4 regions of the Arthrobacter sp. NPDC057013 genome follow, and region 1 is predicted to be linked to each of the others. Evidence: riboswitches for the same ligand, from Rfam matches in the RefSeq annotation. Region 1 holds a riboswitch; each other region holds the start of a gene.
What was found. A riboswitch is a leader RNA that binds a small molecule or an ion and turns the genes downstream of it on or off. The one in region 1 is predicted to bind cyclic di-AMP.
Positions count from the first base shown of each region.

Region 2: it holds a riboswitch for cyclic di-AMP, as region 1 does, so the genes downstream of both, ACFTSA_RS13055 (hypothetical protein) here and ACFTSA_RS05770 (M23 family metallopeptidase) in region 1, are expected to answer to the same signal.
Region 3: it holds a riboswitch for cyclic di-AMP, as region 1 does, so the genes downstream of both, ACFTSA_RS21910 (NlpC/P60 family protein) here and ACFTSA_RS05770 (M23 family metallopeptidase) in region 1, are expected to answer to the same signal.
Region 4: it holds a riboswitch for cyclic di-AMP, as region 1 does, so the genes downstream of both, ACFTSA_RS20225 (LysM peptidoglycan-binding domain-containing protein) here and ACFTSA_RS05770 (M23 family metallopeptidase) in region 1, are expected to answer to the same signal.

Region 1 covers NZ_JBHUSE010000003.1:36,913-41,859, reverse strand. The annotation lists gene ACFTSA_RS05775 (C40 family peptidase) at 99-809, opposite strand; cyclic di-AMP (ydaO/yuaA leader) riboswitch at 862-1,055, opposite strand; gene ACFTSA_RS05770 (M23 family metallopeptidase) at 1,168-1,989, opposite strand; cyclic di-AMP (ydaO/yuaA leader) riboswitch at 2,001-2,243, opposite strand; gene ACFTSA_RS05765 (metal-dependent transcriptional regulator) at 2,437-3,132, opposite strand; gene serC (phosphoserine transaminase) at 3,477-4,607, shown strand; gene ACFTSA_RS05755 (DUF3027 domain-containing protein) at 4,759-4,947, opposite strand, start outside.
Region 2 covers NZ_JBHUSE010000008.1:146,689-151,635, forward strand. The annotation lists gene ACFTSA_RS13045 (ArnT family glycosyltransferase) at 1-580, opposite strand, end outside; gene ACFTSA_RS13050 (glycosyltransferase) at 577-2,052, opposite strand; gene ACFTSA_RS13055 (hypothetical protein) at 2,302-3,126, opposite strand; cyclic di-AMP (ydaO/yuaA leader) riboswitch at 3,132-3,295, opposite strand; gene ACFTSA_RS13060 (ATP-binding protein) at 3,390-4,947, opposite strand, start outside.
Region 3 covers NZ_JBHUSE010000025.1:32,774-37,720, forward strand. The annotation lists gene ACFTSA_RS21900 (GTP pyrophosphokinase family protein) at 1-954, shown strand, start outside; gene ACFTSA_RS21905 (SulP family inorganic anion transporter) at 961-2,463, shown strand; cyclic di-AMP (ydaO/yuaA leader) riboswitch at 2,644-2,809, shown strand; gene ACFTSA_RS21910 (NlpC/P60 family protein) at 2,813-3,547, shown strand; gene ACFTSA_RS21915 (diguanylate cyclase) at 3,781-4,920, opposite strand.
Region 4 covers NZ_JBHUSE010000021.1:3,166-8,112, reverse strand. The annotation lists gene ACFTSA_RS20240 (ArgP/LysG family DNA-binding transcriptional regulator) at 1-247, shown strand, start outside; gene ACFTSA_RS20235 (purine-cytosine permease family protein) at 268-1,815, opposite strand; gene ACFTSA_RS20230 (YybH family protein) at 1,812-2,237, opposite strand; gene ACFTSA_RS20225 (LysM peptidoglycan-binding domain-containing protein) at 2,474-3,445, opposite strand; cyclic di-AMP (ydaO/yuaA leader) riboswitch at 3,449-3,648, opposite strand; gene ACFTSA_RS20220 (NAD(P)(+) transhydrogenase (Re/Si-specific) subunit beta) at 3,757-4,947, opposite strand, start outside.

The sequences.
Region 1 (4,947 bases):
GTTTCTCTCTTTCGTGTTCCACGGACTGCGGTAGCAGGACGTGGGTTATCGACGAGCCGGCATCTTGGGGGTAAGCCGGCCCGCCTCGAATCGGATTCTTAGCGAAGGGTGTAAAAAGCGGACGTGCCCGTTGCGGACACGGCGTGCAGGAGAGTGCCGTCCGCAGGGTTCAGCGCGCTGATCATCATGCCGTTGCCGACGTAGATGCCCACGTGGGCGCCGCCGTTCTGCATGACCAGGTCGCCGGGGGCAGGCGTGGAGGTGGGCTTCATGGCGTTCCACGCGTTGACGCGGGGAATGCTGATGCCAGCCTGCGCGTAAACCCACTGGGTAAAGCCGGAGCAGTCCCAGCCGCTGGGGGTGGTGCCGCCCCACACGTACGGGTGGCCGATGCCGGTGTACGCGATTGCAGCAAGTCCGGAAGCTGCGGCGGAGACCGCACCATCGGTGGACTTGGCGGTGACGGCCGTGGCCGCACCGGTGCTCTCGTCGCCGGCTTGGCCTGCGCCGGCCGTCTGGCTCTCGTCGCTCGACTGCGGAGCGACGGTTTCGGCGACCGGGGCTGCCACCGTGGTGACGGCAGGACGCTCGAAGGAGACAGTGGCGGTGGGCGCGGCGGTCACAGCAAGCTGTGCGGCCTGGGAACCGGTCTCCGAGGAGGCGGAAACACCAATGTTGGCGTCGGCCGCGTTGGCAGGCATGCCAACGCTCAGGATGAGTCCTGAAGCAGCTGCGATAACAGCTGCCTGGCGACCTACTGTGCCGGCATTGGCGCTAACCGCCTTGGACACGGAGTCCAACGGGTTCATACGAACCGTTTGCGCGCGGTGGCGCGCGGCATTGTGGCGTGAAGACACGAAGGTAGCCTCTCCCAATGCCTGCGAGGTGAGCTGTCGGATTCGGATGGGAGTCACCCGGCCGCTCCGCTTCCTGGGAAGCTTTGCGACTTAACCCCAAGGCCTTCTTGCGAAGACCAAAATTGGTTCCCCCGCCCCTGCCAGACGATGTAATGCGAACGGACCTTGAGCGGTGGCAGAGTTAGGCAATCCACTCAAGAGCGTCAACTTCGGAAAAGTTGACGCGGTTTAGACGGTACAGCAGTTCGGAGCCAATGTCACATTCAGGTTACGGCGTGTCACAGGAATGAGAGTGCTCACTCGGGTTGGCCTAGAGCCAGCCCATGGGATCAACGACATCCCCGTTGACCATCACCTCGAAGTGGAGGTGGCAGCCGGTGGAGGCGCCCGTGGTCCCGCTGAGGGCGATAACCTCGCCCCGGGTGACCTTCTGGCCAACCTGGACGCTGGAGGACGACAGGTGGTTGTACGTGGTCTCCAGGCCGTTGCCGTGATCGATCACGACGCGGTTGCCTCCGCCATACGGGTGCCACCCTGAGAAGGTGACCTTGCCGCTGGCTGCAGCAAGCACCTGGGTGCCGCACTCGGCGGCGAAGTCCTGGCCGCGGTGGAATTCGCCGGCTCCGCCGGTGATCGGGCTCACCCGGTAACCGAACGGCGAGGACTTGACCAGCGTGGTCAGTGGTCCGCCCAAGGTGCCCACCGAGGCCGCACGGCTGACACTGCCGGCCGACTGGGCGCTCAGGAGCTGCTTGAGCTTTCCGTCCGGGTCGCCGGTGGTGGAGACTGACGTGCGGCTGAAGTCGATCTTTGCCGCCGGTTCCGCCGAAACTTTCGGCTGCGCCGGTGATGCAGCGGACGCGGACGCCCCGCCCTGCTCGCCGGCAGCCAGGACAGGGCTGGTGGCGGGGACAGTAACAGTCAGCAGGAGGCCGGTGGCCGCGAGGGCAACGCCGGCTTTCTGCCCAACGCCACTGGCCGAGGCGAAATCCGCAACCTGCCGGAACGGACCCCGGCGGCGGCGGCGCGCTTCGCGCTGGGCGTCCCGGGGTCGGTCCGCGGCGGTGGCCTCCGCAAGGCGCGGCTCCGGAGCGGGACCAGTCGCGCGGCGGCGGCCCCGGGCATTCTGCATGGACAAGTACTGTTTCCTCTCTGGATAGCCTGCGGAGTTAGCTGTCGGATTCGGGTCAGAGAGTTCAGACCCGGTCCGCCATCACAAGCCGTTCCGGCACAGGGGTATCCCCGTAAGGATTCCTTCTGCGGAAGAGACTTGCTGCTGCGGACTTCACCCCAAGGCTGTCGAAACAGCCGGTTGTGGTTCCCCCGCCCCTGCCAGTGGGTGACTCGTTCTGCTGATCTGCTGGCAGGGTTCGGCTTCAGATCAGGTAACGCTTTTGTATCGGCGTTGCCGTTTAACTATAGGCGATTAACGGGCACGGTAATAATTCCGTTATATTCCCTGTGCAAAAGAGGTAGGTCATCCTGCCTGCAGATGTCAGACAGGATATGGCTTCCGCGCCGCTGGGCGGTTTAGGCGCCCGTTAGGCACCCTCTGGCCCCCGTAGGCACCCTCTGGAGCTTAGCCCAGGCGCACGAACACGTGCGCAGCAACTTCCGGCGGCAGTTCAAGGGCACCCTCGAACCCCGGTACGCGGACAGAGATGTACTCACCCACGCGCTCGAGCGAGACGGCGGCGCCGGGCCGGATCCCGCCTTCATCCAGCTGGAGCAGCAGCTCCGGCTCCACCTGGATGGGTTCTGCCAGGCGGCTGACGGTGACCTTGGATTCCGGGCCGTAGCCGGTCATGGCATCCAGCAGGTTCACCACCCCGTCCGAGAACGGGCGTGCCGGCTGCCCGCCGAGCGCGGCCAGGCCTGGAATCGGGTTGCCATAGGGCGATTCGGTGGGGTGGTCGAGCATTTCGTAGATCCGGCGTTCCACGCGCTCACTCATGACGTGTTCCCACCGGCACGCCTCGTCGTGGACGTAGGCCCAGTCGAGGCCGATGACGTCGGCGAGGAGGCGCTCGGCGAGCCGGTGCTTGCGCATCACCTCGGTGGCGCGCTTGCGGCCCACTTCGGTCAGTTCCAGGTGGCGGTCGCCGGAGACGACGACGAGGCCGTCGCGTTCCATCCTGCCGATGGTCTGCGAAACAGTGGGGCCCGAGTGGCGGAGACGTTCCGCGATGCGTGCCCGAAGCGCCACGATGTTCTCTTCCTCCAGCTCCAGAATGGTGCGAAGGTACATCTCCGTGGTGTCGATCAGATCCGTCATTCAGCTCAGCTCCTCGAGCACAGTATTGTGTCCGTCCCACCGTACCGCGGGCCCGCCGCACCGGGATCCGGCAAGCTGCAGCGGCGGTCCTGTATGACGGCGGCGCAGCACCGGCTGTCTGCCCGTACGTCCAGTGCCAGCTTAGCCTATTTTGAATTAGTCCGGATAATCCGCCGAGCCTGTGACGGGCACCATCTCAATGACTGGACTATGACGGTGGCGTGTTCCCGCGGTATCCGCGCTTCGGGCAGAATAAGGAGGGTCTTGGTGGCGGTCATGGTTGCCTGCCGGCCATCGCCCCGTCCCCGCCGAACCGCACTTCCATGCCGAAAATTGGAGCCACTGTGAGCGACACCAGCATCACTATTCCCGCAAACCTCCTGCCCAAGGACGGACGGTTCGGCGCCGGTCCCTCCAAGGTCAGGCCCGAGCAAATCGAGGCGCTCTCCGCAGCAGCCACGACGCTCCTTGGCACGTCCCACCGCCAGGCCCCCGTGAAGAACCTGGTTGGATCCGTCCGTGAAGGCCTCAGCACCTTCTTCCGTGCCCCCGAAGGCTACGAGGTGGTCCTCGGGGTCGGCGGTTCCACCGCATTCTGGGACGTTGCCAGCTTCGGCCTGGTGGAAGAGAAGGCACAGCACCTGTCCTTCGGCGAGTTCGGGTCCAAGTTCGCCGCGGCCACCAACAAGGCACCGTTCCTTGCGGAATCCTCCATCATCAAGTCCGAGCCCGGCACCTGCCCTGCACCCAAGGCCGAGGCCGGCGTTGACGTCTACGCCTGGCCGCAGAACGAAACCTCCACCGGCGTTGCCGCGCCCGTCCAGCGGGTGAACGGTGCCGATGAGGGCGCGCTGGTGCTGGTGGACGCAACCTCGGCTGCCGGCGGCCTTGACGTCGATGTGGCCCAGACGGACGTCTACTACTTTGCGCCGCAGAAGAACTTCGCTTCCGACGGCGGGCTGTGGCTTGGCCTGTTCTCCCCGGCAGCGCTGGAGCGGGCCGAGCGCGTTAAGGCCAGCGGGCGCTGGATCCCGGACTTCCTGGACCTGAAGACTGCCATCGACAACTCCAAGCTGAACCAGACGTACAACACCCCCTCGTTGTCCACGCTCGTCACGCTGGACGCCCAGGTGCAGTGGCTCAACGCCAACGGCGGGCTGGACTTCGCCGCCGGACGCACTGCCGACTCCGCCGGACGTATCTACAAGTGGGCGGAAGCCTCCGAATTCGCGACGCCGTTCGTCGCCAACGCCGCCGAACGCTCCAACGTCATCGCCACCATTGACTTCGATGACTCGATCGATGCCGCCGCCATCGCCAAGGTGCTTCGCGCCAACGGCATCGTGGACACCGAACCGTACCGGAAGCTGGGACGCAACCAGCTGCGCATCGCCACGTTCGTTGCCATCGAGCCCTCCGATGTCACCGCCCTGCTGGAGTGCATCGACTACGTGGTGGGCGAGCTGAAGAAGTAGTCGCCCGGTGAGGAGTTTTTGTCCAGATAATCGGGGTTTGAAGCCCGTTTAGCCCCGATATCTGGACAAAAACTCTTCTGTTAAAGCACGACGGCGCCGTCCGGACTTTCGTCCCGACGGCGCCGTTTGCTTTGTGCTCAGTTTGCCGTTGTCAGTCCTGCTCGGGACTGCCTGACTCTGCATCGGCGTCGGCCTTTGTTCCGGCGTCGGACTCTGCCTCGGCGTCCGCGGTGGTTTCGCCCGGGGCTCCGTGCGGGGCCTCGCCAGCCGCGCCCTCTTCAAGAGCTTCCTCCGCGTCCTGCTCCTGGGCGTCTTCAGGGCGCACGCGTTCGGCCCACGG
Region 2 (4,947 bases), on a different contig from region 1:
CCAGCACCAGGCACAGGGTGAGCAGCGCGTCCGGGTTGTTGAACCGGAACATCAGCGCGGCCACCGGGGTCAATGCGAGCACGCCGCCGGCGAGCAGTCCCGCCGCGGGGCCGGAGATGCGCTTAACCGTGAGGTAAAGGAGTCCGACGGCGGCAACGCCCATGAGTGCCTGCGGCACCAGCATGCTCAGCGGCGAGAAACCGAAGACCCGGCCCGCGAGGGCAGGAATCCACAGTGCCGCCGGGGGCTTGTCCACGGTGATCGCGTTCCCGGCGTCGAGGGAGCCGAACAGCAGAGCCGTCCAGTCCTTGGTGCCCGCCTGGATGGCTGCCGCGTAGAAGGAGTTGGCGTATCCCGTCGCTTCGAGGTTCCACAGATACAGCACGGCGGTGAATGCGAGCAGGGCGGCTGCCGAGGGCCGGATCCAGCGGGGCTGGTTTCCCAGCAGGAACCGGGACGCCTTGCCGGTCCGGCGGGTTCGCTGCGATGTGGCGTCGTGGGTGGCCCGGTCTTCGGAGACAGCCGGCGCGCGGTGGGTTTGGTGTGTCGTCTGGTTTGGGGGAGTGACGGTGGTGCTCATGATTTTGCCGTTTCTGTGGTCGGGGCGGACGCCTGCGGAAGGGATGCCTCGGAGGCGTCGGGGTCTGCGGGACCGGTGGCAGGGGAGGTGGCCGGGCCTGCCGTAGTGATGGCGGAAACCGGCCGTCGCCGCCGGAAGACCCACAGCCGGAACAGCAGGAACTTCAGCGCGGTGGCCGTGAGGTTCGCGGCGGTGACGGTTGCGAGCTCAAGCCAGCGGTCCGGCGTCGTTCCTCCCGGCAGTGCGCCGCTGTGGACCAGGGCGAGCGCACCGGAGGTGAGGGCGAGCCCGATCCCGAAAACCAGCATGCCTTCAAAGTGGTGGCGGGCAACATCGCTGTTGCCGGCGATGCCGAACGTGAAGCGCCGGTTCGCAGCGGTGTTGGCCACGGCCGTGGTGAGCAGGGCCAGCAGGTTGGCCAGCTGCGGGTCCATCAGGTTGCGGCAGAGGTAGAAGAGGACCAGATATGCCAGGGTGGAGGCCACGCCGATGGTGCCGAACCGCACCAGCTGGCCGAACAGGCTGCCGCCCGGGCTCTGCTCCTGGCCGCGTGAGGCGGCGGGGAGGGGGCCGCGGGCAAGCGCAGCGCGGAGTTCCGCGACGGGGATGCGGCCGGTGACCATGTCCTTGCTGAGCCGGGCCATGCCGCGCATATCGGCGAGGGCCGTCTGGACGATGTCCACGCTGGAGTTGGGGTCGTCGGTCCAGTCCACCGGCACCTCGTGGACGCGGAGGCCGCACCGCTCGGCGAGGACCAGCAGTTCGGTGTCGAAAAACCAGGCGGTGTCCACGGTGTGCGGCAGGATCCGCCGGGCGATGTCGGCGCGGATGGCCTTGAAGCCGCACTGCGCATCGCTGAAGTGGGCGCCCATCAGGGACTGCAGCATGAAGTTGTAGCTGCGGGAGATGAATTCGCGCCTCGGCCCGCGGACCACCCGGGAGTTGCGGGTCAGGCGCGTGCCGATGGCCAGCTCCGAGTGGCCGGAGATCAGGGGTGCCAGGAGCGGTCCCAGCGCGGCCAGGTCTGTGGAGAGGTCCACGTCCATGTAAGCGAGGACGGGTGACGGTGAAGCCAGCCAGACTTTCCGCAGGGCGTTGCCGCGGCCCTTCTCCTCGAGGTGCACCACGGTGACCTCGCGGAGTTCCCGGGCCACGCGTTCGGCGGCCATGAGCGTGCCGTCGGTGCTTGCGTTGTCCGCAACGGTGATGCGGAACGAGTGCGGGAACGTGCCGCGCAGGTAGGCGTGGAGCCGACGCAGGCACTCCTCCAGGTCGCGTTCCTCGTTGTAGACCGGGATGGTCACGTCCAGGACCGGTACCGCGGTGGAGGTGTCGATGGGCGACCGCCGCGGATGCCCGATGAGGGTCTGCACCGGGGCCTGTCCGGCCGCGCCGGCTCCATGGGGCGCGTGCGGCTGCAGGTGCAGCGGTGGGTGCGGCGGGGTTCCTGAGTCCTGGTCAGTGATGGTCATGCATCAACAGTGGCGACCGCTGTTATGAGGGTTTTAGGGCGAAGCTGTGCAGGGGCTGTGGAAGTGCTTCAGCACCGCGTTCTCCCGCGAAGTGGCGGCATATCCGCACCTTTTTGCCTGCCGCGGGAAGACCGGGGACAGCAAAAGGGCCCCGGATCCTGGCGGATCCGGGGCCCTGGGCATCTAAGCCGGGCACCCTAGAGCGGTGCAGAAATGGTCGCCGTCAGCCGGTCCGGCCGCGGCAACCGGTCAGTACCAGTTGTGGGCGAGGTGCCAGTTCAGCGCGCCACACGGGGAGTCGTAGCGCTCCTTGATGTAGTCCAGGCCCCAGTTGATCTGGGTGCGGTAGTTGGTGCGGTAGTCCGCCCCGGCGGTCGCCATCTTCTCGGCGGGCAGCGACTGGACGATGCCGTAGGCGCCGCTGCTGGCGTTGGTGGCCGTCGTGCGCCAGTCCGATTCCTTGGTCCACAGCCGCTGCAGGCACTGCATCTGGTCTGCGGACCAGCCGAAGGAGCCCAGCTTGCTGGCCGCGTAGGCCTGGGCGCCGGCGGGGTCGTTCAGGGCAACAGGCGCTGCGGCCTTCGCGGGAGCAACCTTCGCGGCCACCTTGACGGCGGGCGCGGCCTTGGCAACCGGCGCGGCCTTCGGTGCAGCTTTGGTGACTGCCTTCGGGGCCGCGGCCTTGGCGGCCTTGGGGGCCGCAGCCTTGGGAGCAGCCTTGGCGGTCGCCTTGGTGGCTGACTGCGGAGCGATGGACGCCGCGGAGGGGGCCGGCAGAGCCGAGATCAGCGTCTTGTCGAAGCTCAGCGTCTGCCCGGCGTCGGCGGTGGCCGCAGACGTCACGGCGGCTGTAGGCGTAGCCTGGTCGGCCGCGTGGCCTGCGGCGCCGACGCCCACGAGCACGGCCGCGGCAGTGGTCAGGACCGCTGCCCGGCGACCGAGCGACGGAAGGCCGGCAGCGAAGCGGCCAAATGCAGTCTTGGGCTGGGCCGGCTCGGCGCGGTGGCGTGAAATCGTGGCGTCAGTCTTGTGCGAGGCGCGTTCAGGGCGCGCCTGAGTCTTAAATTCAGACATGGTGGATTGCCTCTCAACACCTGCGGAGTTAGCTGTCGGGTTCGGATGAGGTCATCCGGCCGCACGGAAAATTCACGTGTCGGCTTCACCCCAAGGGCTGATGCGGTAAGCCCGGGACTCTGGTTCCCCCGCCTCTGCCTGATCTAGCGGAATCCGGGAAGCGGCAGAGCTGGGCGTCAATCCGGAGATGCGGCTCTAGTGGTGGCCGCACCATATCGACGGTACAGGAGGCTTTTGATTAAGTCACATTTAGGTAACGGGAATCACGACGACGGCGCGGCGCCTTGTGCGGGCAGGCGGACGGCAAATTCCGTCCGGCCGGGCCGGGACGAAACCTCCACCGTGCCGCCGTGCGCTTCCACGATTGACTGCACGATGGACAGGCCCAGGCCGCTGGTTCCCTCTTCCGAGGCCACGCCCGGTTCTCCCTGTGAAGTCCCCGGTTCTCCCCGCGAATCCGCGGCACGGAGGTCCGTTGCGCCATCCGTGCCAGCGCCCCTCGCCGCTGCCGATGCAGGCGCCATGGGAGACCGCGCCGGCGTCGCACGTGAGGCGTCTGCGCGGGCGAAGCGGGCGAAGACCTTGTCCACGAATTCGGGCGCGATGCCGGCGCCGTCGTCCGTGACAGTAATCACAGCGCTGCCGTCGGCCGAACGCATCACTCCGGTGGTCACCGTGGTGCCGGGCGAGGTGTGCTTGCGGGCATTGGAGAGCAGATTGACGAGGACCTGGTGGAGCTGGGATGCATCGCCCCGGACGGACACCGGTTCCTCGGGAAGGTCGAGGTGCCACGCCCGGTCCGGTGCCATGACTTTCTCGTCGCTGACGGTCTCGATCACCAACTGGGTGAGGTCGACGTCGCTGAGCTTGAGCGGCTGGCCCTCGTCGAGCCTGGCGAGCAGCAGGAGATCCTCCACCAGCGCGGTCATGCGCTCCGACTGGCTCTGCACGCGTGCAAGTGAGCGCTGGCCGTCCGGGCTGAACTGTTCGGTCATGCGCATCAGCTCGGTGTAGCCGCGGATGGCCGTCAGCGGAGTCCGGAGCTCGTGCGAGGCGTCCGCCACAAACTGCCGCACCTTCATTTCGCTTTCCTGCCGCGCTTCCAGCGCGTTGGAGACGTTGTCCAGCATCTGGTTCAGAGCGTTCCCCACGCTGCCCACTTCGGTTCCGGGATGGGCGTTCGACGGCGGGACGCGGACCGCGAGTGCCACCTCACCGGCGTTCAGCGGCAGGCGCGACACCTGCGTGGCCACCTCGGAGAGCTGCTCCAGCGGCTTCATGGTGCGGCGGATGAGCACCGTCCCGGCGAGGCCGATCAGCACGAGTCCGCCCAACGAGACGATGGTGATGGTCCAGACCAGCGACGTCAGTGTGCTCTGCTTCTCTGCCAGGGGAAGCCCGGTCACCATGACTTCGCCGTAGGGCGTCTGGGCGGCAACAAGACGGTAGTCACCCGTGGACAGGGCACGGTCGACGGGGACGCCATCGCGGCGGAGCTCCAGAAGGGTCTGGTTGTCTGCGGCCGAGAGCGTCTTGCGGGTGGCATCCGATGCCAGGAACCCGGCGCTGACCTGCCCGGACTGGATCCTGGCCACGAGGGTTCCCACCCGCTGGCCCCGGCCTTCGAGGGGGTCCGGCCTGTTGCCAGCGGAGCCGAGCGGCGGACGGCCAAAGTCCCGGGCCCTGTCAGCGGCTCCCGTGAGCTGGTCGTCGAGCTGTCGGGTCAGGAACGAATCCATCGAGGCGTAGCTGAAGAGGCCGATGGCAGCGCAAATGGCCACCAGAAGCGCCATGGCCACGAGGACCAGGCGGGTGCGCAGG
Region 3 (4,947 bases), on a different contig from region 1:
CCGCTGTTCGTCACCGGCCGGACCAAGTCGGTGGATTCCTTCCGGGAGAAGATCTCCCGGACCGAGGAACCGCTGGAACCGGGCGGCCCGCGGCTCCTGAAGTTCCCGGACCCGTTCCGGACCCTCAACGACATGGTGGGCGTGCGCGTCATCACCAAACTGCCAACGGAGAACGCCCTGGTGGCCAACCTGATCAAGCGCCAGCGGAACCTCTTCGACTGCCGCGGAGACCGCGAAAAGGACATCGGCTCGATCGAGTCCGGAACCTATGGCTACTCCAGCCGGCACCTGATCCTGCGCACCATCCAGAACGATGTGGTGAAGAACTACCAGCAGGTTTTCAACCCTGAAGTCCCGCCCAACGGCAGCTACTTCTTTGAATGCCAGATCCGCACCGTCTTCGCCCACGCGTGGAGCGAGATCGAGCACGACATCCGGTTCAAGGCCGAGGACCCGCGGGCATGGACGCCGCATTTCGACCGCCAGTTCACCGCCACAGCGGCAATGCTGGAGACCGTGGAGAGCGCCTTCGCGGACCTGCATGAACGGTACGAGGAGGTCCGCAGCTACTGGGACGTGGACGGCGAGGGCGCGGCGCAGCTCACTCCCAACCGGATCCGCGACGTCTGGCGCACCCTGCTCCCGCACGTAGACCGTAAAGTGGATGATGACTGGGGATGGGCGGCCGAACTCCTGGCGGCCCACGGACTCAAGCAGACCGTGCAGCTTGCCGGCCTGCTCAGCGCCAACCGGATCACCGAGGTCCGCAGGGCCCTGGACCACCGCTACTCCCCCGGCCCGGACCGCCTCCTGGATGACCTCCTGCTGTGGCAGTACGGCACCAAACACATCGACCTCACCGCCGAGGCGCCCGACGCCGTTCCCCACCCGCGGCGCGACAGCCTCCTGCGGCGGCTGAAGCAGATCGAGCGTTACCGCCAGACCAAGAAATAGAGTTCCATGAAGCCCGAACAGCTCCAGTCCGTCCGGGCCACGCTCCGTTCCCCGCGGCGCCTCAAGACCGAGGCCCTCGCCGGACTGGTGGTGGCCCTTGCCCTCATTCCGGAAGCCATCGCGTTCTCCGTGATCGCCGGCGTGGATCCCCGGATCGGGCTGTTCGCCTCCTTCACCATGGCCGTCACCATCTCCTTCGTGGGCGGCCGGCCTGCAATGATCTCGGCCGCAACTGGCGCCGTCGCCCTGGTGATCGCGCCGCTGATGCGCAGCCACGGACTGGACCACCTGATCGCCGCGGTTATCCTCGCCGGGGTGTTCCAGATCCTGCTCGCCGTCCTGGGCGTCACCCGGCTCATGCGTTTCATCCCGCGTTCGGTGATGGTGGGCTTCGTGAACGCGCTGGCCATCCTCGTGTTCATGGCCCAGCTGCCGGAACTGATCGGGGTTCCCTGGCCCGTGTATCCGCTGGTCGCTGCGGGCCTGCTGATCGTCGTCGGCCTCCGGCGGATTACGACGGACGTGCCGTCACCCTTGGTGGCCATCGTCCTCCTGACGGTCCTCGCCGTAGTGGCCGGCATCGACATTCCCACCGTCCAAGACAAGGGCCGGCTGCCGGAAAGCCTGCCGACGCTGTTTATCCCTCAGGTGCCCCTGACGTGGGAAACCTTCCAGACCATCGCCCCCTTCTCACTGTCCATGGCGCTGGTGGGGCTGCTGGAATCACTGATGACCGCCAAGCTCGTGGACGACATCACCGATACCCGCTCCAACAAGACCCGCGAATCCTTGGGCCAGGGCGTGGCCAACATCGTCACCGGTTTCCTGGGCGGCATGGGCGGCTGCGCGGTCATCGGGCAGACCATGATCAACGTCAAGGGTTCCGGCGCCCGGAGCCGGGTGTCCACCTTCCTCGCCGGCGCCTTCCTGCTGGTGCTGGTGGTCACCCTGGGCGACATCGTGGGCCTCATCCCCATGGCGGCGCTGGTGGCGGTGATGATCTTCATCTCGGCCATCACCTTCGACTGGCACTCCGTTGCGCGCTCAACGCTCAGGCGTATGCCCAAATCGGAAACTGCAGTCATGCTGATCACCGTGGGCACGGTGGTGGTCACGCACAACCTGGCGATCGGCGTCGGCGTCGGGGTGCTGGCAGCGATGGCGATGTTCGCCCGCCGGGTGGCCCATTTCGCCACCGTGGAGCGGACGGAAGTGGAGCTCAACGGCCGGACGGTAGCCACCTACACGGTGAACGGCGAACTGTTCTTCGCCTCCTCCAACGACCTCTACACACAGTTCAACTATGCCCGCGACGCCGGGCCGGACATCCACAGCGTTGTGATCGATCTGCACGCCTCCCACCTGTGGGACGCATCCACCATCGCCGCGCTCGACTCCGTCACGGAGAAATACCGCAGGCACGGCCGCGAGGTGGAACTGATCGGCCTTAACTCAGCCAGCATCCAAATGCGGGAACGGCTCGCCGGCAAACTCAATGCGGCGGAGTGAGGTTCACCACACTAATCACACCCTGAACCCATAGCTGACGCGGGCCAGCACGATGTGAACGACACGGCCCCGTTACCTGAATGTGACATTGAGCGAAGCCTCCCGTACGGTGGAAAACGTGCCATTTTCATCGAGGAGGCACTCCCGCGCTGATTGCCTAACTCTGCCGCAGCCCGAGGAACCAATCGAAAACCCATGTCCGGCAGAGACGGGGAAACCACTTTTCGGCCCGCTTGAAGCGGGCCTTGGGGTGAAGCCGCACGGTTCCTGACCACGCTCAGGACCGCGGCCGGGTGCCTCCCATCCGAATCCGACAGCTCACCTCGCAGGCATCGGGAGAGGCTTCTTCATGTCGTTCCGCTTTATTTCTGGCCGCCGTGCTGCGGCCATCCTTGCAGCATCCGGCCTGGCCTTCACTGGCAGCGTCGCGGCCAATGCCGCCAACGCTCCGGCCCAGCAGGCCCAGGCTCCCGCCGGCGTCTTCGCGACGGCAGGCCAGGTCCAGGCTCCCCTGAGCGCCGCTTCCAGCGTCAAGATCGACTTCGAGCGCCCCGCGGTCAAGTCCGCACCCGCCCCGGCGGTGGCAGCACCTGTCGTCGTCGCAAAGCCGGCAGTCAAGAAGGCTGCGGCACCTGCCGCCGCCAAGGTCGCCGTGAAGGCCGCGGCTCCCGCACCCAAGGTCGCCGTGAAGGCCGCGGCTCCCGCAACCAAGGTCGCCGTGAAGGCCGCGGCTCCCGCGCCGAAGGCGCCGGTCAAGGCTGCTGCAGGCGTCAACGCAGCCATGCTGGCCTCGGCTTACGCCCAGATCGGCATCACGCAGGACTGCACCGCCATGGTGGAGAAGGCCCTCGGCGCCGCCGGCATCCACGTGGGTGACCTCGCCCCGATGCAGTTCCTCAGCTACGGCAAGGTGGTTTCCACCCCGCAGCCCGGCGACATGGTGGTCCAGTCGGGCCACGTGGCCATCTACGCCGGCGGCGGGAAGGTCATCAGCGGCGGCATGAACGGCATCAACGCCACCATGGCCCACCCGCTCTCCTGGCTTACCGCCACCGGCCCCGTCACGTTCGTGCGCGCGGCCTAGCAGCCGCGCGGCCCGGCGGAACTGAATAAACCGCCGTGTTCCGCTGCCTTGGGGGCGGCGGAACACGGCCACCCCCCAAGGTGCTCCCACCTTTCCACAAGGACTGCGGAACACACTGGCTGTGCCTGATGAAAGACCGCAGTCTCCGGCTGCGAGTCAGGATCACCGGGTCCGGATTGTCCCCCATGCATTCCGGATCCGGCGCCTGCCTTTAAGACGGCAGCAACCCCGCCTCAGCCCCTGACCGTGCGGTTCCGACCCTGCGATTTGGCTTCGTAGAGGGCGACGTCTGCGGCTGCGATCACCTCGTCGAGATCGGCGGTTTTCGCGTTGTAGGTCGAAATTCCGTAGCTGACGGTCGGCATCCGCAGCAGCTCGGGAATGTGCTGCTCTGCCAGCCTCCTGCTAATTTCGCCCGCGATGATTTCCGCGCTCTTGGGGCCGGCACCGGGAAGCAGCAGGATGAACTCCTCGCCGCCGTAGCGCCCCGCGACGTCCGTGGACCGGACCGATGCGCTGCACGCTGCGGCAAACGCCTGCAGCGCCAGGTCCCCCGCCGCGTGGCCGAAGGTGTCATTGACCGATTTGAAGTGGTCGAGGTCGGCGAGGATCAGGGACCCGCCGCTATTGGCGGTCCTGCTGCGTTCCAGTTCCTCTGCGGCCGCCTCCAGAAAGGCGCCGCGGTTGAACAATCCCGTGAGCCCGTCCTGGGTGGCGACCGTCCGCAGCGCCCGGGTCTGCTGCTCGGTGCTCAGCCCCGCCATGCTGAAGGAAACCACCACCAGCAGCACCATGGTGACCATGGTGGTCACCGCGGACCCGAAGTAGGTGGTGAAAACAGGACCGTTCGGCCCTTGGATCAGGAACACCAGCAGGCGGCAGGAGTAGAAGAAGGCCACCCCGCCGGCCGCGATGGCCATGGGGATCCGCACCCGGGAGTAGCCGGGTTCAAGCCGCCACAGTTCGTGCGAAGCCAGCCCGATAAGCACGGCCATGGACGCCAGGAAAACAGCACCGCCGGCCCACGTGTTGGATCCCGGGCTGTCGACGCCGGCGGCGGCGCCGGCAATGACCGGCAGCGCCACGGACAGCCACAGGTTGTACTTCAGGTTCCGCAGGGACCGCGCCCCGGCCCAGACGCCTGCCGCGCCGGACACCAGAAGGAAGTTGCCCAGCGGATTGGCCCAGACCTGCTGCGGCGTGCCGTTGAGCAGGAAGGATGCCGAGCCGGAGAGGAACAGGAGGAGGGCGGCGCACCACCAGGCGCTGTAGGGCGAGCGGGTGCTGCGGAACGTTGAAAAGTAGAACAGCAACGCCAGAACCAGGGTCATCGCCGCGAAGGCAACCCGCAGTGTTGCCGTGTCTAGGATCATTCCGTCCCCTTGAATGCCGATCCAGTG
Region 4 (4,947 bases), on a different contig from region 1:
CGCCACTCCGCCGCAGCATTTCATCCCCGATTCAGTCCAGTACGTTGAATCGGTCCACGCGGGCCTGGGCTGGGGCATGGTGCCGGACCAGCAGGACCCGGAGAACTCGCTCGTGGAACTCGACCCGGCGTGGAGCGAGGACCTGCGGCTCTACTGGCAGGTGTGGACGCTTGACTCGCCGGGCCTCGCGGAGGTGACGGACGCCGTCGTCCGCGCCGCCCAGACGCTGCCGCCGCACCGAAAATAATTTCTGCGCGGCGGGGTGAGTCAGGACAGCACGGGCTCCAGATCCTTCTTTTCGTCCACAATGGGGATGTTCTTCGGGGCGGCCGCCCTGACGAACCTTGGTCCGGCCGGGCCGTACGCGTCCGCCGGTTCCGGGAAGAGCCACAGCACCGCGGGGTAGAGAACGGCCACCAGGCCGATCGAAACGGGGATGCTCAGGTCCACTCCAGCGGCGAGATTGCCAAGAGCACCGACGAACTGGTTCGGAACGTTCACGAACATGATTCCCATGAGCGCAGAGAAGATCCAGACGCCCATCGCACGCCAGTTCCACCCGCGGTTGAACCAGTACCGGCCGCCCACCTGGCGGCGGTTGAAGACCTGGAGCGAGTCGGCGTCGTACCATCCGCGGCGTGTCACGTACCCGATCATCATCATGATCATCCACGGAGCAGTACAGGTGATGATGAGCACCGCGAAGGTGGAGATGCTCTGCACAACGTTGAAGGCAAAGCGGCCCACAAAGATGAAGACGATCGCGATGGACCCGATGAACAGCGTGGCCTGGACGCGGGAGAACCGGGGAAAGACGCTGGAGAAGTCGAGGCCTGTTCCGTAGAGCGCGGTGGTGCCGGTGGACATTCCGCCTACCAGGGCAATGAGGCATACCGGCAGGAAGTACCAGGCAGGGGAAACGGCCAGGAGGCCGCCCACGTAGTCAGAGTTTTCAAAGAACGACGGCGCCTCCGTGGCAATGATGGTGGCTGTGACCAGCCCGAAGCCAAACGGCACGAGAGTGGCGACCTGGGCGAGAAAGGCGGCAGCCATGACTTTTCGCTTTGGCGTCTCAGCCGGGATGTATCGGGACCAGTCGCCCAGGAAGGCGCCGAAGGAGATCGGGTTGGACATGACAATCAGTGTCGATCCTATGAAGGACGGCCAGAACAGCGCGTTGGTGGCAGCATCCGCCGCCTGCCCGAACGTCCCGGCGTAGGAAGCATCGAACGAACCCGCGAATGCAAAGATGCCGAGCAGGAAGAGCAGGGATGCGGCGACCACAGCGATCTTGTTGACCCAGAGCATGAAACGGAACCCATAGATGCACACGGTCAGGATCAGGACAGCAAAGACGCCGTAGGCGAGGCTTAGCGTCACGGCGTTTTGGGGCAGCCCGACCAGGCGGTTCGCGCCCCCTACCAGCGCGTCCCCTGAGCTCCACACGGAGATGGAGAAGAAAGCGAACGCGGTCAGGAGTGACAGGAAGGACCCCACGACACGGCCGTGCACGCCCAGGTGCCCGGAGGACGAGACGGCATTGTTCATCCCATTGGTCGGGCCAAAAACAGCCATCGGGCACAGAATCAGGCCGCCGACGACGACGCCCAGGACAGTGGCCAGCAGTGCGTCCTTGAAGGACAGCCCAAAGAGAATGGGAAATGAACCCAGGACCACCGTGGCGAATGTGTTTGCACCGCCGAACACCAGCCGGAAGAGGTCCAGCGGTTTCGCGGTCCTGTCGGCAGCGGGAATCGGTTCGATGCCGTGCTTTTCGACTTCGGTCACTGCGGGGGCTTTGGAACCGTTGGTCATGAGATCGCCTTCTGGCTGGCAGGCGCCGGAGAAAGATGCTCGTGGACGGCGAGCACGCTGCCTGACTTTGTCCTGGCGAAAATGATGGTCTCCCTCTCGCGAAGGGTCTCTTGGGTGCCGGCAACGTCGATCACGGTTTCGACATCGTGGCTGAACACGGCACTGTCGCCGGCCACCTGAATGTAGGCGTTGGAGCTGGCGCATCCTGCGACCCGCCAGCCGTCCTCCACCCAGTTCTGCCACAGGTCGCGGTATTCCCCGCGCGAGCTGAGGCGGTTCGGTTCGGAATGGAAGATGAAGGTCGCATCGGGCGCGAAACAGTCGAAGTAGCCGTCTGTATCGGTGGCCGCGAAGGCGGTCATCAGCCTCTTCGCTGCTGCCTCAACCTCGGCGGTGGTCATGGCGGTGGTGATCAGGTCCACGGGAACTCACTCTCGGCGGTGCTTGCAAATGCTTCAGCCGTCACGTGTCCCAACTCACATCCGGCCAGGGTGTCAGTAAACCCGACAGGGTATTCAGCAGTCAACAATTGTTGCTTGACAGTGACTTTTGTTTCGCGCGTCGGCAGCCGACAGCGGCAGAAACGCAGCAGCGGCGGGTGCCGATGCACCCGCCGCTGCCGCATGAACCGTTCCGCCTCTCAGGCGTTTACGTGCTGTTAGGCGTTCACCCGCACGTAAGTCGAGCCGGTGAGCCAGGAGGCCGGGTGCACGATGGTTTCGTTGACACCGTTCATGCCGCTGCTGATGGCCTGCCCGCCGCCGATGTAGACGCCGACGTGTCCGCCGCTGATCATCAGGTCGCCGGGTTGCGGAGCCGAAACGGGAGTGCCGTACTGGTAGAACTGCGCGGGTGCGAGGTCGCCGACGGATTTGCCGACGGACCGCAGGGCCTGTTCCACCAGGACGGTGCAGTCCTGGGTCGCACCGAGCTGTGCCCGGGCGGAGGCCACAATGGCTGCGCCCACGCCGCCGGCCGCCGGTGCGGTCGGTGCTGCCGGGGTTATCGACGCGGAGGCGTTGTAGATTCCCATGCCGGTGGGCTCCGGGACGGCCGGGGCCGCCGGTGCCGCCGGAACGGCAGGAGCGGCCGGAACCCCGGGCACTGCCGGAGCTGCCGGAGCGGCAGGGACCGCGGGGGCTGCAGCTGCGCCCGGACCCGGGATGAGGATCTGGTCGCCGGGGTAAATGATCGACGCCAGTGACAGGCCGTTCTCTGCCAGCAGCGCATCAAGGCTGACGCCGTGGCGTGCCGCAATAGCCCCGAGGGTATCGCCGGGCATTACAGTGTGCGATGCTCCGGCCACAGCAGATCCGGCGTCTGCCGGAGCAGGGACTGCCGGTGCAGCCTGGGCCGGTGCGGCGAGCGCCTGGCCGGCGACGGACTGCACGGCGGCAGCGGCCGGGGCCGCGGCGGACTGGGCTGCACCGCCGGCAGGAGTTTCGGGCGCGTAGGCACCGGCGTGGGCGGGTGCCCCGGCGCCGAAGAGGAGACCGGAAGCGACGGCGGCCGCGGCCGCCGGCTTGGCGACCGAGGCGGCGTTGGACTTGAGGGAATACTGCAGGCCCTGCAGGGCGATGGAGGTGGTCGGGGTGGCGCGATGGCGCGCGGCCGTGGACTTACGTGACATGGTGATGTGCCTCTCCCATGCCTGCGGGGTTAGCTGTCGGGTTCGGGTGGGAGTCACCCGGTCCTGCCCGCTGCTGGGCGGTGCGTCTGGACTTAACCCCAGGCCCTGATGCGCAAGGCCGGTACTAACGTGGTTCCCCCGTCCCTGCCAGTTGTCATAGCGAACGGATCCCGGTCAGTGGCAGGGCTCGGCATTCTGCCCGGGAATGCCCTGAGCGGAACCAGGGCACCGGCCGAGGCTATCGCATCTCCGCACCAAAAGTCACATTTCGGTAACGGCCGGGGATGTGCGGAAGTGCAGGTGCCAACACCCTACAGGGCCTTCACCGCACCCAGCACCTTGGTCAGGGAATCCTTGGCGTCGCCAAACAGCAGCGTGGTCTGCGGCTCGAACATGAGGTCGTTCTCGATCCCGGCGAACCCCGGTCGCATTGAGCGCTTGAGGAACACCACCTGGCGCGCGTCCGCCACCTCGAGGATCGGCATCCCGTAGATCGGTGAGCCGGCGGTGGTCTTCGCGGCGGGGTTCACGACGTCGTTCGCGCCGACCACCAGTGCGACGTCGGCGGTGCGGAATTCGGAGTTGATCTCGCCCATTTCCTTGAGCGATTCGTAGGGCACATTGGCCTCGGCGAGGAGCACGTTCATGTGCCCGGGCATGCGGCCGGCCACGGGATGGATGGCGAAGTCCACGCGGATTCCCCGGGTTTCCAAGGCCTGCGCCAGCTCTGCCGCGGTGTGCTGGCCCTGGGCCACAGCCAGCCCGTAGCCGGGAACGATGATGACCCGCTGAGCGTAGCCCAGCAGCACCGCCACGTCCTCCGCGCTCGACGAGCGGACCGGGCGGTCGCTCACGGCGGTGGATCCCGCCGTCGAGCCTCCCCGGAAGGCGCCGAACAGGATGCCGGCCACGCTACGGCCCATGGCCGCGGCCATCGCCCGGGTGAGGATGGTGCCCGACGCGCCCACGAGCGTACCGGCCACCACCAGGAGCACGTTCCCCAGCACCAGTCCGGACGCTGCAACCGCGAGGCCGGTGAACGCGTTGAGCAGGGAGATGACGATCGGCACGTCGGCGCCGCCCACCGGCAGCACCAGCAGCACGCCTGCCACCAGCCCCAGCAGCAGGAGCAGCAGCGCCAGGACGAGGGATCCGCCCGTCACGACGGCGACGGCGGCACCGACTGCGGCGAGCAGCACCGCCCCCATGAGCACCGCCAGCCCGGGGAACACCACGGGGCGGGTGGTCATGAGCTCCTGCAGTTTCGCGAACGTCACGGCTGAGCCGGCGAAGGAGACCGCTCCGACCAGCAGGGTGAAGACGACGGCGACGCGCACCCAGGCGTCCTCCGCATGCGGCAGTTCCAGCAGCGCCACGAGCGCTGCGGCGCCGCCGCCCACGCCGTTGAAGAGGGCGACGAGCTGCGGCATCTGGGTCATCTTGACCCGCCTGGCCACGGGGGCGGCCACCCCGGAACCGACGACGATGGCGCCCAGGATCAG